DNA from 4 places in the Arthrobacter sp. NPDC080086 genome. Region 3 is predicted to be linked to each of the others. Evidence: riboswitches for the same ligand, from Rfam matches in the RefSeq annotation. Region 3 holds a riboswitch; each other region holds the start of a gene.
The links. A riboswitch is a leader RNA that binds a small molecule or an ion and turns the genes downstream of it on or off. The one in region 3 is predicted to bind S-adenosylmethionine.

Region 1 (4,202 bases), on a different contig from region 3:
CACCGGCTTCATCGACCGCGCGCTGGTGGCCGCCTACGACGCCGGGATCGAGCCACTGCTGCTGATCACCAAGGCCGACATCAAGGACCCGGCCGAGCTGCTGGCGAACTACCGCCACCTCGACCTGCCCGTCATCATCTCCAAGACCGCCGACGCCTCCGCCTCCGGCATCGACGCCCGCTCCGACGACGGCCTCTCCGCCCGGCTGGACGGCCCGGCCGTCGCCGAACTGCACGGCTACCTGGACGGCAGGGTCACCGTCATGCTCGGCCACTCCGGCGTCGGCAAGTCCACCATGGTCAACGCCCTCACGGGGGCGGAGCGGGCCACCGGTGGCGTCAACGCCGTCACGGGCCGCGGCCGCCACACCTCTTCCTCCGCCCTGGCGCTGAAGGTCACGGATGCCCCGGCCGGCAGCTGGATCATCGACACCCCCGGGATCAGGTCCTTCGGGCTGGCCCACGTGGACCCGGACCGCATCCTGCGTTCCTTCCCCGACCTGGCCCCCGGCACCGAGGACTGCGAGCGCGGCTGCAAGCACGACGCCACCGCCGTCAACTGCGGCGTGGACGCGTGGGTCCAGGCCGGCCACGCGGGCCCCTCGGGCCCGGCCCGGCTGGCCTCGCTGCGCCGGCTGCTGGGCACCGACCCGCGGCAGGAGGCCCAGGAGACCAAGGAACTGGGCACCGTCTCCTGACCGTATGTCGCCTCTTCGCCCCGCGGGCGATCCGGCCGTCCGGGACGTGGCCTCCCCGGCCGGAGCGCGTTTAGACGGTAGTTTGGAAGCATGAGCCAACCCGCGTCGAGCTACAACGATGACCTGCGCCTTGCCCACGTCCTGGCGGACTCGGTCGATTCCCAGACCATGAGCCGCTTCAAGGCCCTTGACCTCAAAATCGAGACGAAGCCGGACCTGACGCCGGTCACCGACGCCGACAAGGCCGCCGAGGAGGCCATCCGCGGCCAGCTCTCCCGCTCCCGCCCCCGCGACGCCGTCCTGGGCGAGGAATTCGGCAGCTCGGGCCACGGCTCCCGCCGCTGGATCATCGACCCGATCGACGGCACCAAGAACTTCGTCCGCGGCGTCCCGGTCTGGGCCACCCTGATCGCTCTGGTGGACGAGGGCGAGCCGGTGGTCGGCGTCGTCAGCGCCCCCGCCCTCGGCAAACGCTGGTGGGCCGCCAAGGGCGCCGGCGCCTACACGGGCCGCTCGCTGGCCGCCGCCACCCGGCTGCGGGTTTCGAACGTCTCGGACCTCTCGGATGCCTCCCTCTCCTACTCCAGCCTGGGCGGCTGGAAGCAGCGCGGTAACCTCGACGAATTCCTAGGCCTGACCGAGGAGGTCTGGCGCACCCGCGCCTACGGCGACTTCTGGTCCTACTGCCTGGTGGCCGAGGGCGCCGTCGACATCGCCTGCGAGCCGGAGCTGAACCTCTACGACATGGCCGCCCTGGTCCCGATCGTCACCGAGGCCGGCGGCCGGTTCACCTCCCTTGAAGGCGAGGACGGCCCGTTTGGCGGCAACGCCCTGGCCACGAACTCGATCCTGCACTCCGAGGTCCTCAAGCGGCTCAATCCGAACCTCGACGACCTGCTCTAGAGCGGCGCCTTCCCTAAGGGCCGGTTCCGCGTAACACAGCGCTTCACATTGCCGCGCCCCTTTCCGGGGCGCGGCACTCGTGTCCTAGGCTCGAACCAGGTCACGAGTGCCAGCGCAAAACCCCGGTTTGCTGGCCGGCAACCCTCCTTTCGCGGCGGGGTGCCCCGGGTGACGACCTGGCCGGTCCGGAGCGGACCCGGCAAGCGCGGATCCCCAGCACGCGGGGTCCTTTTCGAGCGAGGTCCCATGTCCACTGCCATTTTTTCGTCCCTAGCGTCCACCTCCACGGCTGTATCCGCCGCGCGCGCCCCGCTGGCCGCCGTGACCGGCGCCGAGATCCAGGCGCCGCTGATCCAGGGCGGCCAGGTCCGCTACGCCAATCTGGACTACGGCGCCTCGGCCCCCGCCCTGTCCGTGGTTTCCGCCTACCTCAACGAGATCCTGCCCTACTACGCCAGCGTCCACCGCGGCGCCGGCTACGCCTCCCAGCTGAGCACCTCGGTGTATGAGAACGCGCGGACCATTGTGCGGGAGTTCGTCGGCGGCCGGCCCGACGACGCGGTCATCTTTACCCGGAACACCACCGATTCGCTGAACCTCCTGGCCGGGTGCCTGCCCACCGCCGGCGGCCGGCACCTGGGCGAGGTCCTGTACCTGGACATCGAACACCACGCGAACCTCCTGCCTTGGCAGGGGGTTCCGCACCGCAGCGTCGTCGCCTCGCCGACCCTCGCCGGGACGCTGGCGCGGCTCCGGGCCGAGCTGGCAACCGGCGGCATCAGCCTCCTCGCGGTCACGGGCGCGTCGAATGTCACCGGCGAGATCCTGCCCGTCCGGGAGCTGGCTGCGCTGGCGCACGAGCACGGGGCGCGGATCGTCGTCGACGCAGCGCAGCTGGCCCCGCACCGCCGCATCGACGTCGCGGCCGACGGCATCGACTACGTCGCCTTCTCGGGGCACAAGCTCTACGCGCCCTTCGGCGCGGGTGTCCTGGTGGGGCGGCCGGACTGGCTCGACGCCGGGACGCCGCATCTGGCCGGCGGCGGCGCCGTCCGCGACGCCCGGCTGGACGCCGTCAGCTGGACCACCGGACCTGCCCGGCACGAGGGCGGCTCCCCCAACGTCCTCGGCGCGGCCGCCCTGGCCCGCGCCACCCAGGCGGTCGCGGCCCTGGACGAAGCATCCTGGCACGGCCACGAGGATGCCATCCGGTCCTTCCTTGCCGACGGCCTGCGGGAGATCGACGGCGTGAGCGAGCACCACATCTTCGAGGAGACCGACCGCGGGGAGGGCCACGGCACCATCGGCGTCGTGAACTTCTCGGTCGCGGGGTACGACGCCGGTCTCGTCGCCGCGTACCTGTCCGCAGAGCACGGGATCGGTGTGCGGGACGGCAGGTTCTGCGCGCATCCGCTGCTCAAGCGGCTGGGCCTGCCCGCCGGGTCGCTGCGGGCCAGCTTCGGCCTGGGCTCCCGGCTCGAGGACGCCGAGCGGCTGCTGGCCGCGCTGCGGACGCTGCGGCGGGACGGCCTGGGCTGGGACTACCTGGTGGATGCCGGGCGCTGGGTACCGGCGAACGACACCCGCAGCTACCCGCACTGGGCGCCCAACACCCCCGGCACCGCCGGGGCGGCCCCCTGCACCCTCGACGGCCCCGAATAGCCGGTTTACGGTAGATTCGACGGGTATCTTCCCGAGCTGCCGAAGGAGAGTTCACGTGGCAGGCGGCGGCCCCAAACTGCATCAGAACCGGCGGAAGGAGCTCGGAGCGAGCTTCCAGGACGGCGGGGAACACTACGACCGGGTGCGGCCCGGCTATCCCGCCGACTCCGCCGACTGGCTCATTCCCGCCGGAGCCCGGGACGCGGCCGACGTCGGGGCGGGGACCGGTAAGTTCACCGCCCTTCTCGTGGCCCGCGGCCTGGCCACGGCCGCCGTCGACCCGTCGGCGGACATGCTGGACCAGCTGCGCGCCGCCCTCCCTGGTGTCCCGGCCACGGTGGGGACCGCCGAACACACAGGCCTCCCGGCGTCTGCGTTCGACCTGGTGACGGTGGCGCAGGCCTGGCACTGGTGCGAGCCGCTGCAGGCCAGCACCGAGGCCGCCCGCATCCTGCGTCCGCACGGGGTGCTCGGGCTAATCTGGAACCAGCTGGACACCTCCGTGCCGTGGGTGCACCGCCTCTCCCGGATCATGCACGCCGGGGACGTCCACAAACCCTCGTTCCGCCCACCGGTCGGCCCGGAGTTCACCGGGCTGGAGAGCCACCTGACCCGGTGGGAGGACCCGGTGACGCCGGAGGAGATCCTGGAGCTAGCCAAGTCCCGCAGCTACTTCCTGCGGGCCGGCGAGGCCACCCGGGCCAAGGTGCTGGCCAACCTCCAGTGGTACCTGTACGAGCACCTCAGTCATGGTCCCGGCGAGACGCTGGCCCTGCCCTACCTCACCAAAAGCTGGCGCGCGATGAAGGTCTGAGCCTATGATTTCGGTATGCCTAACTTTTTTGTTCAGGCATACGGAACTCATTTGACCCACCAGCCGCAGGAGCCTGCAATGTTGCACCTCGCCGAACAGGATCCCGCCGCCGGCGGCCGGAGCCCG
Region 2 (4,202 bases), on a different contig from region 3:
AGGCGTAAGAGACGTGATCCATGCGCATGCCCTCATCTTGGCACTTTGTGATGGACCTCTCAGCTTAGGCTGTCCTAACCTCGCCGGCGCCGCCCGGAGGGTCCCCGTGCCGCCCGGCGCGGCCGGGGAAATCCGCCGGAGAAGCCGTCCCGGGGACCGGTTTCTTCATCTTTGTCACAAAGCTATCCGGACCGGTTTCCGGCTTCCTACACTGGGAGCAGGTCATGAGTGCCAGCGCCAAGCCCCGGCTCGCTGGCCGGCAACCCTCCTTGCGCGGTGGGGTGCCCCGGGTGAAGACCTGGCCCTCCGGCGACCGCCGGCGGGGCAAGCGCGGCGCCAGGGCCGTGACGATATTCCGGGACCTGCCAGCGGCGCAGGACCCGGGAGGCGGTGCCGTCCTGAGCCCAGTCACAGGAGACACCATGTCCAACGCCTGGTCCTTTGAAACCCGTCAGATTCACGCCGGCCAGCAGCCGGACGCCGCCACCGGCGCCCGTGCGCTGCCGATCTACCAGACGACGTCGTTCGTCTTCCCGAGCGCCGAGAGCGCCGCCAACCGGTTCGCCCTGGCCGAGCTCGCCCCCATCTACACCCGAATCGGCAACCCCACCCAGGACGCGGTCGAACAGCGCATCGCCAGCCTGGAGGGCGGCCTCGGCGCGCTGCTGCTCAGTTCCGGGCAGGCGGCGGAAACCTTCGCCATCCTCAACATCGCCGAGGCCGGGGACCACGTGGTGGCCAGCCCCAGCCTCTATGGCGGCACCTACAACCTGCTGGCCCACACTCTGAAGAAGTTCGGCATCTCCGTGACCTTCGTGGCGGACCCGGACAACCTGGACCAGTGGCGCGAGGCGGTGCAGCCGAACACCAAGCTGTTCTTCGGGGAGGTGGTCTCCAATCCGCGCCAGGACGTCCTGGACATCGAGGGAATCTCGGACGTGGCCCACCAGGCAGGGGTGCCGCTGATCGTGGACAACACCCTCGCCACCCCGTACCTGATCCGGCCGCTGGAGTGGGGCGCGGACATCGTGGTGCACTCGGCCACGAAGTACCTGGGCGGCCACGGCTCGGCGATCGCCGGTGTGATCGTGGACTCCGGGAAGTTCGACTTCGGCGCGGACCCGGAGCGGTACCCCGGCTTCAACACCCCCGACCCCAGCTACAACGGCCTGGTCTACGCCCGGGACCTGGGCGCGGACGGCGCACTGGGGGCCAACCTCTCCTACATCCTCAAGGCCCGGGTCCAGCTGCTGCGCGACCTCGGCTCCGCCGTCGCGCCCTTCAACGCCTTCCTGATCGCCCAGGGCATCGAGACGCTGAGCCTGCGGGTGGAGCGGCACGTCGCCAACGCCACCCGGGTGGCCGAATGGCTGGAGGGCCGGGAGGACGTCGAATCGGTCGCCTACGCGGGGCTGCCCTCGAGCCCCTGGTACGAGCGCGGCCGGAAGTACGGTCCCCGCGGTACGGGCGCCGTCGTCTCCTTCGTCATCGCCGGGGGAGTGGAGGCCGGCAAGCGCTTCGTCGATGCCCTGGAGCTGCACTCGCACGTGGCGAACATCGGCGACGTGCGCTCGCTGGTGATCCACCCGGCGTCGACCACGCACAGCCAGCTCAGCCCGGAGCAGCAGGCGGTGGCGGGCGTCCACCCGGGCCTGGTCCGGCTCTCGGTGGGCCTGGAGCACATCGACGACATCCTGGCGGACCTCGACGCCGGCTTCCGCGCCGCGAAGACCGGCTAGGTCCGGGACCCCTGCCGGATTTCCCCACCTTTGCGGGCCCGACGGCGGCCGGCGCGGCGTGTCCGCGGCGACCCGCCCGCCTTGGCCTTCAAAGGTGGGGAAACGGGGCGGCGGGGCGGGCGGCTGTCACATGGAAGTCACAATCTTCGCCACGACGCCGCCCTCTTTCGTAGACTCGGTGCAGGTCATGAGTGCCAGCGACAGCCCCGGCTTGCTGGCCGGCAACCCTCCTTTTGCGGCGGGGTGCCCCGGGTGAAGACCTGGCCTGCCGGTCAATTGACGGCAGGCAAGCGCGAAGTGAGGTCTTTTAACATGACGATTGCCGTCACCCGAACGGGTGTACCCGCCACCAGCCCCGCAGCAGGAAACGCCGCCGCCCCCGAAGGCACCGTGCGGTACCTGTCCGTCGGCGCCCTGGAACTCGAATCCGGCGCCGTCCTGCCGGACGTGGTGCTGGCCTACGAGACCTGGGGCACCCTGAACGCGGACGCCTCCAACGCCGTTCTGATCGAGCACGCCCTGACCGGGGACACCCACGTCACCCGCGGCGCCGGCGGGGAGCCTGGCTGGTGGGAACAGCTCGCCGGCCCCGGCGCGCCCGTGGACACGGACCGGTACTTCGTGGTGTCCATCAACATCCTCGGCGGCTGCTACGGCTCCACCGGCCCGTCCACGCCGGCGCCCGACGGCCGGCCCTGGGGATCCCGCTTCCCCCTCGTCACCCTGCGCGACAGCACCGCCGCCGAGGCCCGGCTGGCCGACGCGCTGGGCATCCACCGATGGCACGCCGTGCTCGGCGGCTCCCTCGGCGGCGCCCGGGCCCTGGAGTGGGCCGTCAGCTACCCGGAACGCGTGCGCCGCTGCGCCGTGATCGCCGTCGGCGCCTACAGCACCGCCGAACAGATCGCCTTCGCCCAGGCCCAGACCCTCGCGATCCGTCAGGACCCGCGCTTCAATGGCGGCGACTACTACGGCGGCCCCGAGCCGCATGAGGGCCTGGCGCTGGCCCGGCGGATCGCGCACATCACCTACCGCTCGGCCGCCGAACTGGAGGGCCGCTTCGGCCGGACCGGTCAGGACGGCGAGACACCGCTCGCGCCCGGGCCGCTGTCCGGCCGCGGCCGCTACCAGGTGGAGAGCTACCTGGACCACCAGGGCAATAAACTGGTGCAGCGCTTCGACGCCAACAGCTACATCGCGATCACCGAAGCGCTGATGAGCCACGACGTCGCCCGTGGCCGCGGAAACCTGCAGCAGGCGCTCGCCGGGGCTACCGCCGAGTTCTTCATCGCCGCCGTGGACTCGGACCGGCTGTACTTTCCCGAACAGTCCCGGGAGCTCGCGGCGGCCCTGCCGGGGGAGGTGCCCATGCACGTCATCTCGGCCCCGATCGGCCACGACGGGTTCCTGACCGAGATCGGCCAGCTCGGCGGCGTCCTCCGGGAGGCGTTCTTCGCCTGAGCATCAAGGCTTCTTCGCTGGCTCTTGCCGGGGACTGGTGTGCAATTTTGCAGATAGGCTCTGCGCGATTGGTCGTTGAGGCTGCGGCGGTGACACTCCATACTCGTGGAGAATGACCGCGTGTGGTCCAACTCACACGGAGTCAGCCCAGTAAGCCGCAGGGTGTCGATGGCGACACCGAAGGAGTTCTTATGAGCACGGAAAACGCCGCCGCGAGGCGCGCAGAGGAAACCGACGTCAAGGCGTCCGGCCTCAAGAAAGTCGTCGCCGCCTCCATGGCCGGCACGGTGGTGGAGTGGTACGAATTCTTCCTCTACGCCTCCGCCGCAACCCTGGTCTTCGGCAAGGCCTTCTTCCCCAATTCCCAGACCGAACTGGACGGCATCCTGGCCGCCTTCCTGACCTACGCGGTCGGCTTCGTCGCCCGCCCCATCGGCGGCATCGTCTTCGGCCACTTCGGTGACAAGTTCGGGCGCAAGCAGCTGCTGCAGCTGAGCATCATCCTGGTGGGTGTCTCCACCTTCCTGATGGGCTGCCTGCCCACCTTCGCCCAGATCGGCTACTGGGCTCCGGCCCTGCTGGTCTTCCTGCGCTTCGCCCAGGGCTTCGCCGTCGGCGGTGAGTGGGGCGGCGCCGTCCTGCTGGTGGCCGAGCACAGCCCCAGCAAGTCCCGCGGCTTCTGGGCCAGCTGGCCGCAGTCCGCCGTGCCGCTGGGTAACCTCTTCGCCACCGCGGTGCTGTTCATCCTCTCCTCGGTCCTGTCCTCCGCCGACTTCCTCGGCTGGGGTTGGCGTGTGGCCTTCTGGCTCTCCGCCGTGATCGTCCTGATCGGCTACTACATCCGCACCAAGGTCAACGATGCGCCGATCTTCCTCGAGGCCCGCAAGGAAGTCGAAGCCGGCCACAAGGGCTACGGCGTTGCCGAGGTCTTCCGCCGCTACCCCCGCGGCGTCTTCACCGCCATGGGCCTGCGCTTCGCGGAGAACATCCTCTACTACCTCG
Region 3 (4,202 bases):
ACCCATGGCCCGGTGCGTGGTGGTGGCCGGGTGCGTGATCAGCGATTTCGAGTCGCCCAGGTTGTTGGAGATGTCGATGATCCGCAGCCCGTCCAGCAGCCCGAAGGCGGCATCCTTGGCGGACCGGCCGGCCGGGGACGCCAGTTCGAAGGTCAGCACGGTCCCGCCGGACTTCATTTGCTTGGCGGCCAGCTCGTGCTGCGGGTGGGAGGCCAGGAGCGGGTACTTCACCCAAGTCACGGCCTGCTGCGCCTCGAGCCACTCTGCCAGCCGCAGCGCCGAGGCGGAGGCGTGGTTGACCCGCAACGACATGGTTTCCAGGCCCTTGGTCAGCACCCAGGCGTTGAAGGCGGACAGCGCGGGTCCGGTGTGGCGCATCAGTTGCCGGACCGGGCCCTCGATGAACTCCTTGCTGCCCAGGATCGCGCCGCCCAGCACCCGGCCCTGGCCGTCGATGTGCTTTGTGCCGGAGTAGACCACCACGTCCGCGCCGAAGTCCGTGCAGCGCTGCAGCAGCGGGGTGGCGAAGACGTTGTCCACCACCACGGTGGCGCCGGCGGCGTGCGCCAGCCCGCTCACGGCGGCGATGTCCACGATCTCCTGCATCGGGTTCGACGGCGACTCGAAGAACACGGCGGTGGCCGGCGTCGAGAGCGCGTCACGCCACTGGTCGAGGTCCGGGCCGTCGACGAAGACGGTCTCCACGCCCCAGCGCGGCAGGATCTCGTTCAGGATCACGAAGCAGGATCCGAACAGGGACCGGGCGGCGACCACCCTGTCACCGGCCCCAAGCAGCGCGCCGAGAGCGGTGAACACCGCGGACATGCCCGACGCCGTCGCGAAGCACGCCTCGGTGCCCTCGAGCAGGCGGAGCCGCTCCTGGAAGGTGGCCACCGAGGGGTTGCCGTAGCGGGAGTAGACGAACCGCTCGTCCTCGCCGGTGAAGGCCCGCTCCGCGGCGGCGGCGGATTCGTAGACGAAGCCGGAGTTGAGGAAGATCGGCTCGGTGGTTTCCTGGAAGCCGGTCCGGTCCAGGCCGCCACGGACGGCCTGGGTGTCCGGGTTCCAGTCCGCGGCCTCGGGATTGAAACTCATGCGGTGCGGGTCCCGTCGGTCGGCAGGCCCACGTTTTTCCAGCCGTTGACGCGGCGGACGCCGGCCTCATCCGGCTGGCCCTCAAAGCCGTCCAGCACGTTGTAGACGGTGAATCCCGCCGCCGTCGCAGCCCCTGCCGCCGCGACGGAGCGGGCCCCGGACCGGCAGAGGAAGAGCAGTTCGGCGTCGGCCGGGACGCGCTGCCGGAGCTCGTCCAGGAAGTCCTCGTTCGGCACGCCGCCGGCCCGGGTCCACTCGATGAATACCGGCTCCGCGGCCGCCCCGCCGGTCACCGGGACGCCGATCTGGGCCCACTCGGCCCGGGTGCGGACGTCCACCAGCACCGCGCCGGACTGCAGCCGTTCCCAGGTTGCCTGCGGGGTCAGGTCCCCGGCGTAGCTCATGCCCCCGCCTGCCCTTCGGATTCCAGCCCTTCGGATTCCAGACCGTCGACGGCGCGGGCCACCGCGGCGTCCGCCTCCGCGACGGCGGCCGGCAGCACCAGTGCCTGCGCCACGATCACCGATGTGCCATTGAAGGTTGCGGCCGGGCTGCCGTGCAGCACATACCCCTCGGCAAGGGCGGCCGAGATCCGCTCGCAGAAGCTGCGGTCGTCTGGGCCGGTCAGCAGCCGGTAGGCCAGCCGCTCCGCGGGCGCTGCGGCCTGCGCGGGAGGGTTGGCCGGGGTGCCGGTTCCGGGGGCGGGGACTGGGGGCGGGGTCGCGTCGGACACGACAAACTCCTTACGTTCACGCTTGCAGCTCGAATGGTCGATTGCCGAGTAGTCACCTGAGGCACCCCGCCGCAAAAGGAGGGTTGCCGACCGGCCAGTCAGGGCTTGGCACCGGTTCTCATTACTCTGCAAAAAACCTAACACCCCGGGGCCCGCGCCCGCGCGTCGGCCCCGTCATGTTCGGTCACGGGAGGCCGTCCGCCGTAGGCCGACCGAGTATCGCGCCCGTCGTGATCGAGTACAAAAAGCCAGTTCCGTCCGCGGTGGCCGAATGCTTTTCGGGTATTGCCTACTCGGGTTTTCCGATAGGGGCGTCACGTTTACTGAAGTGGCAGTCCAAGGTCTCCGCTGGGTCTCCACATACCGCATACGCCTTTTCAGCACCCGCTGCGCGGCCGCTTCCGGCCGTATGCGCAGTGCCGCTGGCGCATGGGTTTTGACGTCTCCGCCGGGATACCGCGGACCGGTTCTTTGACAAGCAATCCTTCCCTCCAGAACCCGGCAGCCTCTGCCGGGCGGGTTGCAGATCCATCATTTTGTCCGGCGCAGCACTGGGGGCGGCCGGCACCTCGAAGAAGAACTGGAAAGATTCATGGTCTCGATTTACGTCTTGATAATCGTCTTGCTGATTGCGCTGCTGGTCGCAGCGGCGGTGGGGAAATCCTGGTTCCACCGCCGGCTGCGCCGTCCCGAACTTCTGCGCCGGATTTCCCTCGCCACCGGCGCGGTGCTGCTGCTGGCCAACGTCGCCGCCTTTGCCCTGGACGCCTCCGAGTTCTGGCAGACCGCCGACCTGACCGCCACCCTGGGCGGACTCACCGCCCTCGCCATCGCGCTGACCGCCCTGCGCACCGGTGGAAGCCCGGCCCGGCAGCCCCGCCGGGTGCTGGCCATCGGCGCCCACCCGGACGACCTGGAGCTGGCCTGCGGCGGAACGCTCGCCAAGTTCGTCGACTCCGGCCACGAGGTGCAGGGGCTGGTGATGAGCGACGGCAAGCGCGGCGGCAACGCCCTGGAGCGGTCGCTGGACGCCCAGCGCGGCGCCACGTTCATGGGCCTGACCGGCATGATCCATCACAACTTCACGGACACCGAGCTGCACCGCCACAGCCAGGAAATGGTGGGCGCCATCGAGCACGCGATCGTGCGCTTCAACCCGGACATCATCCTCACCCACTCCAACCACGACCAGCACCAGGACCACCAGGCGGTGCACCAGGCCACCCTGCGGGCCGCGCGGCAGCACCACTCGATCCTTTGTTACGAGAGCCCCTCGGCCACGCGGGAATTCAACCCCAGCGTCTTCGTGGACATTGACGACTACGTCGACGCCAAGGTCCAGGCGGTGAAGATGCACAGCGACCAGCTGGCCAAGCCGTACATGACGCCCGAACGGGTCCGCGGCATCGCCTCCTTCCGCGGCGGCCAGGCCCGCCGCCGGGTGGCCGAGGCCTATGAACCCGTCCGCCTGCTGAGCACCGAAATGGAGAAGCTGTGAAGCCGCGCGTGCTGGTCACCGGCGTCGGCGGCCCCGCCGGCCGTGCCCTCGCCGCGCAACTGACCGAACGTGGCATCCCGGTCCTCGGCACGGACATCCGCGACCTGGCCGAAGTCTCCGGGGTGCCGGTGGTCCGGGTACCCGCGGCCACGGATCCCGAGCTGGTGTCCGCGCTGCGCCGGCTGGTCGGCGCCGAGGGCATCAACCTCGTGATCCCCACGGTCAGTGAGGAACTGCCCCGCCTGGCCGCCTTCCGGGCCGGCTTTGGCCCGGACGTCCGCGTCATCATCGGGCCGACCGGCGCCGTCGCGCTCGCCGATGACAAGCTCTACACCGCCTGGCAGCTGCATTCTGCCGGCGTTCCGGTTCCCGCCTTCGGGGTTCCCCGGGACTTCCGCTGCGCGGAGGAGGCCATCGAGCTCCTGGGCGGACCCGTCGTCATCAAGCCCCGGGTGTCCCGGGGCGGCCGCGGCGTGACGGTGGTCCGGAGCGGCTCCGACGTCGACTGGGCCGGACTTCCCGGCGGCCTGATCGTCCAGGAATTCATCCCAGGCACCGAGTACGGGCCAATGGTCTTCGGAACCCCGGCGCACAACACCACACCGCCGTTCGCCGTCGTCGTGGAGAAAACCGCGCTCGCGCAGGGCGAGGTCGGCAACGCCCTTAGTACCCGCCGGGTGGAGGCGGGGGAGGCGAACGACGTCGGCAACCTGGCGATGAACGCCGTCCGTGCCCTGTCCCTCACCGGGCCGGTGGACCTCGACGTCCGGCGCCGGGCCGACGGCACCCCGGTGGTGCTCGAAATCAATGCCCGATTCGGGGCGAACAGCCAGCGCGCGCCGGAACTGCTCGACGCCGTCCTCGCCTCGTTCTCCC
Region 4 (4,202 bases), on a different contig from region 3:
CGCCACCGTGCTGATGCCGGAGCCGGGCTTGGTGACCAGGGCGGCCCATTCGGGCTGGGAGAAGATGTCGATGGTCTTGATCGGGGAGCCGTTGGCCTTGGCCAGGAGCGCGGCCGAACCGGCGGTGGAGCCGACGTCCACCGCGCCGGAACGGAGTGCCTCGTTGGCCTTGTTGGAGCCGGCCGACTGGACCCACTTGACGGTGACGCCCTGGTCCTTAAGGGCGGCCTCCAGCCAGCCCTTCTTCTTGATCACTAGGCTCAGCGGGTTGTAGGTGGCGAAGTCGATGGTCAGCGTGCCGCCGCCGTTGCCGCCGGCGGCCGCGGCGGCTGCGGGCTGGCTGCCGGAGCCTTCCCCGGCGACGCACCCGGTGAGGGCCAGGGCCGCGGAGGCGGCGACGGCGGTGAGGACGAAACGGCGGGACGTGGTGCGGGTGGGAGCCATGGAAGTTCCTTTACGGGCGGTGCGAGCGATGCGAAAGAGACAGGAGAGTGATGCGGGTGGCCGCCGGCGCGGGGAGCGGGCGGCTCGCCGGTCCGGTGCTGTGGTACCGGCGGCGCTGCCTGCCGGGAGCGGACGGACCGTTCAGGCCGTGACCGGGGCGGCGGGGGCGGGGCCGTTAGTGGCCGTCGACGCCGAGGCTGGCCAGGAGCGAGGTGCGCATTCGGGCCAGTTCGGCCGAGGCGCGGTCCCGTGGCCGTCCGCCGGGGACGGCGAGGGTGCGCACGATCGTGGCGCCGGCCGGGGACGATTCGGTGTCCTCCCGGCCGAGGACGATGATGCGGTCCGCCAGTTGCAGGGCCTCGTCGACGTCGTGCGTCACCAGCAGCACCGTGGTGGGTTCGGCGCGGTGGACCTCCAGGAGCAGGTCCTGCATCTTGATCCGGGTCAGTGCGTCGAGGGCGCCGAAGGGCTCGTCGAGGAGCAGCACGCCGGGGTTCCGGGCCAGGGCACGGGCCAGCGACGCGCGCTGGGCCATGCCGCCGGAGACCTCCCGGGGGCGGTGTTTGGCGAAGTCCTGCAGTCCCACGAGTTCCAACAGGCGGGCCACTTTGGCCTTGCCGTCGCGGGCGCTGACGCCGGCGGGCAGGCCGATGGCGATGTTCGCCTGGAGGGTATGCCAGGGCAGCAGCCGCGGCTCCTGGAACGCGAAGGCGCAGCGGTCGTCGACGCCGCGGACCGGTTCGCCGTCTATGGCGACGCTGCCGGAGGTGGCGGCGTCGAGTCCGGCGGCGGCCCGGAGCAGGGTGGACTTGCCGCAGCCGGAGGCGCCCAGGATGGCGAGCACCTCGCCGGGGACAACGTCGAAGCTGACATCCCGGAGGACGGTGTGCGCGGCGGGGCCGGTCCCGAAGGCGCGGCCCAGGCCGCGGAAGGACACCGGGAGGGCGGGGGTGCCGGAGCCGGGCCGGGCGTCGGCCCGGGGCTGGGACGGGTGCAGGACAGCAGTCATAGGGTTACTCCATCGGTCCTGGCAGTAGCACCCTACGGAAGCAGCCTTTGGCCCGGGTAGTCAGTCCGGACCCTTCCCTCGGCGTGCGTCCTCGTTATCGGCGGGCTCCGGGGTGGAGGTCCGTCGACCAGGGTTGCTGCGGCGTCATCGATCCAGGTCTCTCGGCCGCTCGGGATGGTCACTGTCTACTAAAACCGAACGGCGGATTTTCGCCAAATGGGCGCGTAATATTCGGAAACCTGCGGACGTGAGGTGTCTGGCCCGATTAGAAATTCGGCACAGTGCCCGGGGTGGGATTCCCTACTGCGGGGCCGCTGCCGGCGGACGTAGGCTGGCCGCATGAGCCACGTGAACGATCCCGCCGTCGTCGAACGCCTCCTGCGCACCAAGGGCCGGTGGGCCATCGTGGGCCTGAGCACCAACCAATGGCGTGCTGCCTACGACACGTCGCTGTTCATCCGCGACCGCCTGGGCATGGACATCATCCCGGTCAACCTGCCCGGCGACGACGTGCACGGAGAGGCCGGCTACCGCTCGCTGGCGGAAATCCCGGCGGAGAAGCGGCCCATCGACGTCGTGGATTGCTTCGTGAACTCCGGACGCGTCGGCGACGTGGTGGACCAGGCGATTGCCGCCGGCGCCGGCGCCGTCTGGCTGCAGCTGGGCGTCATCGACGAGGCCGCGGCCGAACGCGCCAAGGCCGCCGGGCTGGACGTCGTCATGAACGCCTGCCCGGCCAGGGAAGCGCCGCTCCTGGGCCTTTAACCGGGACTGACGGGAGCTTTACGGCGTGTGACGCGCCGCTTTCACCTCGGCCGGGCGTGTGCCAGATTCGTGGGGTAACCATCCCGAGCGGCTGAGAGACCTGGCTCCGTGACGCCGCAGCAACCCCCTCGATGAGGACGGTGCTACCGCCAGGACCGATGGAGAACCACTGTTCCACGGACCCGAGAGGCCGCGCTTTGCGCTGCCCCGGCGCCGGGGGATGAGGCTTTCCTCGGGCGAGCCCCGGAGGAATCATGAACACCACAACGACGGCAGCGCCGGCCCGGATCGCGGGCGGTCTGCTGTGATCGAGATCCAGAACGTCAGCACCTCGTTCCCGTCGAAGGACGGCCGGTTCACCGCCGTCGACGACGTCACCCTCACCGTGGAGCGCGGCCGGATCCAAGGCATCATCGGGTTCTCCGGCGCCGGCAAATCCACGCTGCTGCGCAACATCAACCTGCTCGAACGCCCCACTTCGGGCCGGGTCCTGGTCGACGGCGTGGACCTGACCGCCCTAAGCGAGCCGGAACTGCGCAGCAGCCGGCACGGAATCGGCATGATCTTCCAGCACTTCAACCTGCTCAACAACCTCACCGCGCAGGAGAACGTGGAGCTCTCACTGAAGTTCGCCGGGGTGGGGAAGGCCGAACGCCGGCGCCGGGCGGCCGACGCCCTGGCCATCGTGGACCTCGCGGACAAGGCCGCCAGCTACCCCGCGAAGCTCTCCGGCGGCCAGAAGCAGCGGGTGGCCATCGCCCGGGCGCTGGCCACGGAGCCGAAGGTCCTGCTCTGCGACGAACCGACGTCGGCCGTGGACCCCCGGACCACCGCCTCCGTGCTGCAGTACCTCGCTGACGTCAACGCCGAATTCGGCATCACGATCGTGGTGGTCACGCACGAAATGAACGTCATCAAGGCCATCGCGGACAACGTCGCGGTCATGGAGGACGGCCGGATCGTCGAGCAATTCGACCTGGCCGAGCTCGAACGCCCCGGCTTCCACCCCGCCACCTCGATCGGGCGGTACCTGGTCTCCGACGCCATCGAGCTGAACCGGCCCCACCGGGCAGCCGCCCCGGCCGGCCCCGCCCCGAAAGGCCTGATCCATGCTTGAGCGCATCCTCTCGGTCCTGCCCGAAATCGGCGCCGCCATGGGCCAGACCCTGGCCATGCTGCTGGTCGCGATCCCGCTGGCCGTCCTGATCGGCACGCCGCTGGGCGTCTGGCTCTACACGATCGGCCCCGGCGGGCTGCGGCACCGGCCCCGGCTCCACCGGGTCCTGGACGGCCTGGTCAACCTGGTCCGGTCCTTCCCGTTCCTGATCCTGCTGATCGCCATCATCCCGGTGACCCGCTTCATCGTGGGCACCACCATCGGCACGGCCGCGGTGATCGTCCCGCTGAGCATCAACGCCATCCCGTACTTCGCCCGCTTCGTGGAACAGAACCTCAGCCAACTCGGCAGCGGGGTGGTGGAGGCCGCCCGTTCGATGGGAGCCAGCCGGTCCCAGATCGTCCGGGACGTGCTGCTGGTGGAGGCCCGGCCGGGACTGGTCAGCTCCATCACCATCATGACCGTCAGCTTCATCTCCTACTCGGCAATGGCCGGGCTGGTGGGCGGCGGCGGGATCGGCGACTTCGCCATCCGCTACGGCTACTACCGCTACGAAACCCCGCTGATGATCACCGCGATCATCCTGATGATCCTGCTGGTCACCCTCGTCCAGTTCGGCGGCTCCCGCCTGGCCCGCCGCCTCGACAAGCGGCTCTGACCGCGGCCCCGGCACCCCACTTCGGAAAGCAGAACCATGACTTCACCAGCCAGCCCCCGCTTCGACGGACCCCGCCCCCGCCTGCTCCTCAGCGCGTTCGTCATGAACACCACCAGCCACATCATGGGCGGCCAATGGCGCCGCCCCGAGGCCCAGCAGCACCGCTTCAACGAACTGCAGCTCTGGACCGACCTGGCCCGGCAGCTGGA

Region 1: it holds a riboswitch for S-adenosylmethionine, as region 3 does, so the genes downstream of both, AB0305_RS17220 (aminotransferase class V-fold PLP-dependent enzyme) here and AB0305_RS11770 (DUF1737 domain-containing protein) in region 3, are expected to answer to the same signal.
Region 2: it holds a riboswitch for S-adenosylmethionine, as region 3 does, so the genes downstream of both, AB0305_RS16705 (homoserine O-acetyltransferase) here and AB0305_RS11770 (DUF1737 domain-containing protein) in region 3, are expected to answer to the same signal.
Region 4: it holds a riboswitch for S-adenosylmethionine, as region 3 does, so the genes downstream of both, AB0305_RS05290 (ATP-binding cassette domain-containing protein) here and AB0305_RS11770 (DUF1737 domain-containing protein) in region 3, are expected to answer to the same signal.

Annotation. Positions count from the first base shown of each region.
Region 1 is NZ_JBFBKP010000060.1:17,372-21,573, reverse strand. Features, by position in the region: gene AB0305_RS17230 (ribosome small subunit-dependent GTPase A) at 1-697, shown strand, start outside; gene hisN (histidinol-phosphatase) at 788-1,600, shown strand; SAM riboswitch class IV at 1,699-1,812, shown strand; gene AB0305_RS17220 (aminotransferase class V-fold PLP-dependent enzyme) at 1,847-3,262, shown strand; gene AB0305_RS17215 (class I SAM-dependent methyltransferase) at 3,318-4,076, shown strand; gene AB0305_RS17210 (Nramp family divalent metal transporter) at 4,155-4,202, shown strand, end outside.
Region 2 is NZ_JBFBKP010000056.1:20,608-24,809, forward strand. Features, by position in the region: gene AB0305_RS16695 (VOC family protein) at 1-28, opposite strand, end outside; SAM riboswitch class IV at 221-337, shown strand; gene AB0305_RS16700 (bifunctional o-acetylhomoserine/o-acetylserine sulfhydrylase) at 423-1,739, shown strand; SAM riboswitch class IV at 1,923-2,038, shown strand; gene AB0305_RS16705 (homoserine O-acetyltransferase) at 2,052-3,200, shown strand; gene AB0305_RS16710 (MFS transporter) at 3,392-4,202, shown strand, end outside.
Region 3 is NZ_JBFBKP010000029.1:23,499-27,700, reverse strand. Features, by position in the region: gene AB0305_RS11780 (O-succinylhomoserine sulfhydrylase) at 1-1,095, opposite strand, end outside; gene AB0305_RS11775 (rhodanese-like domain-containing protein) at 1,092-1,499, opposite strand; gene AB0305_RS11770 (DUF1737 domain-containing protein) at 1,496-1,738, opposite strand; SAM riboswitch class IV at 1,842-1,954, opposite strand; gene AB0305_RS11765 (PIG-L deacetylase family protein) at 2,421-3,326, shown strand; gene AB0305_RS11760 (ATP-grasp domain-containing protein) at 3,323-4,202, shown strand, end outside.
Region 4 is NZ_JBFBKP010000008.1:74,364-78,565, forward strand. Features, by position in the region: gene AB0305_RS05275 (aliphatic sulfonate ABC transporter substrate-binding protein) at 1-444, opposite strand, end outside; gene AB0305_RS05280 (ABC transporter ATP-binding protein) at 620-1,453, opposite strand; gene AB0305_RS05285 (CoA-binding protein) at 1,793-2,218, shown strand; SAM riboswitch class I at 2,294-2,383, shown strand; gene AB0305_RS05290 (ATP-binding cassette domain-containing protein) at 2,523-3,335, shown strand; gene AB0305_RS05295 (methionine ABC transporter permease) at 3,328-3,993, shown strand; gene AB0305_RS05300 (NtaA/DmoA family FMN-dependent monooxygenase) at 4,030-4,202, shown strand, end outside.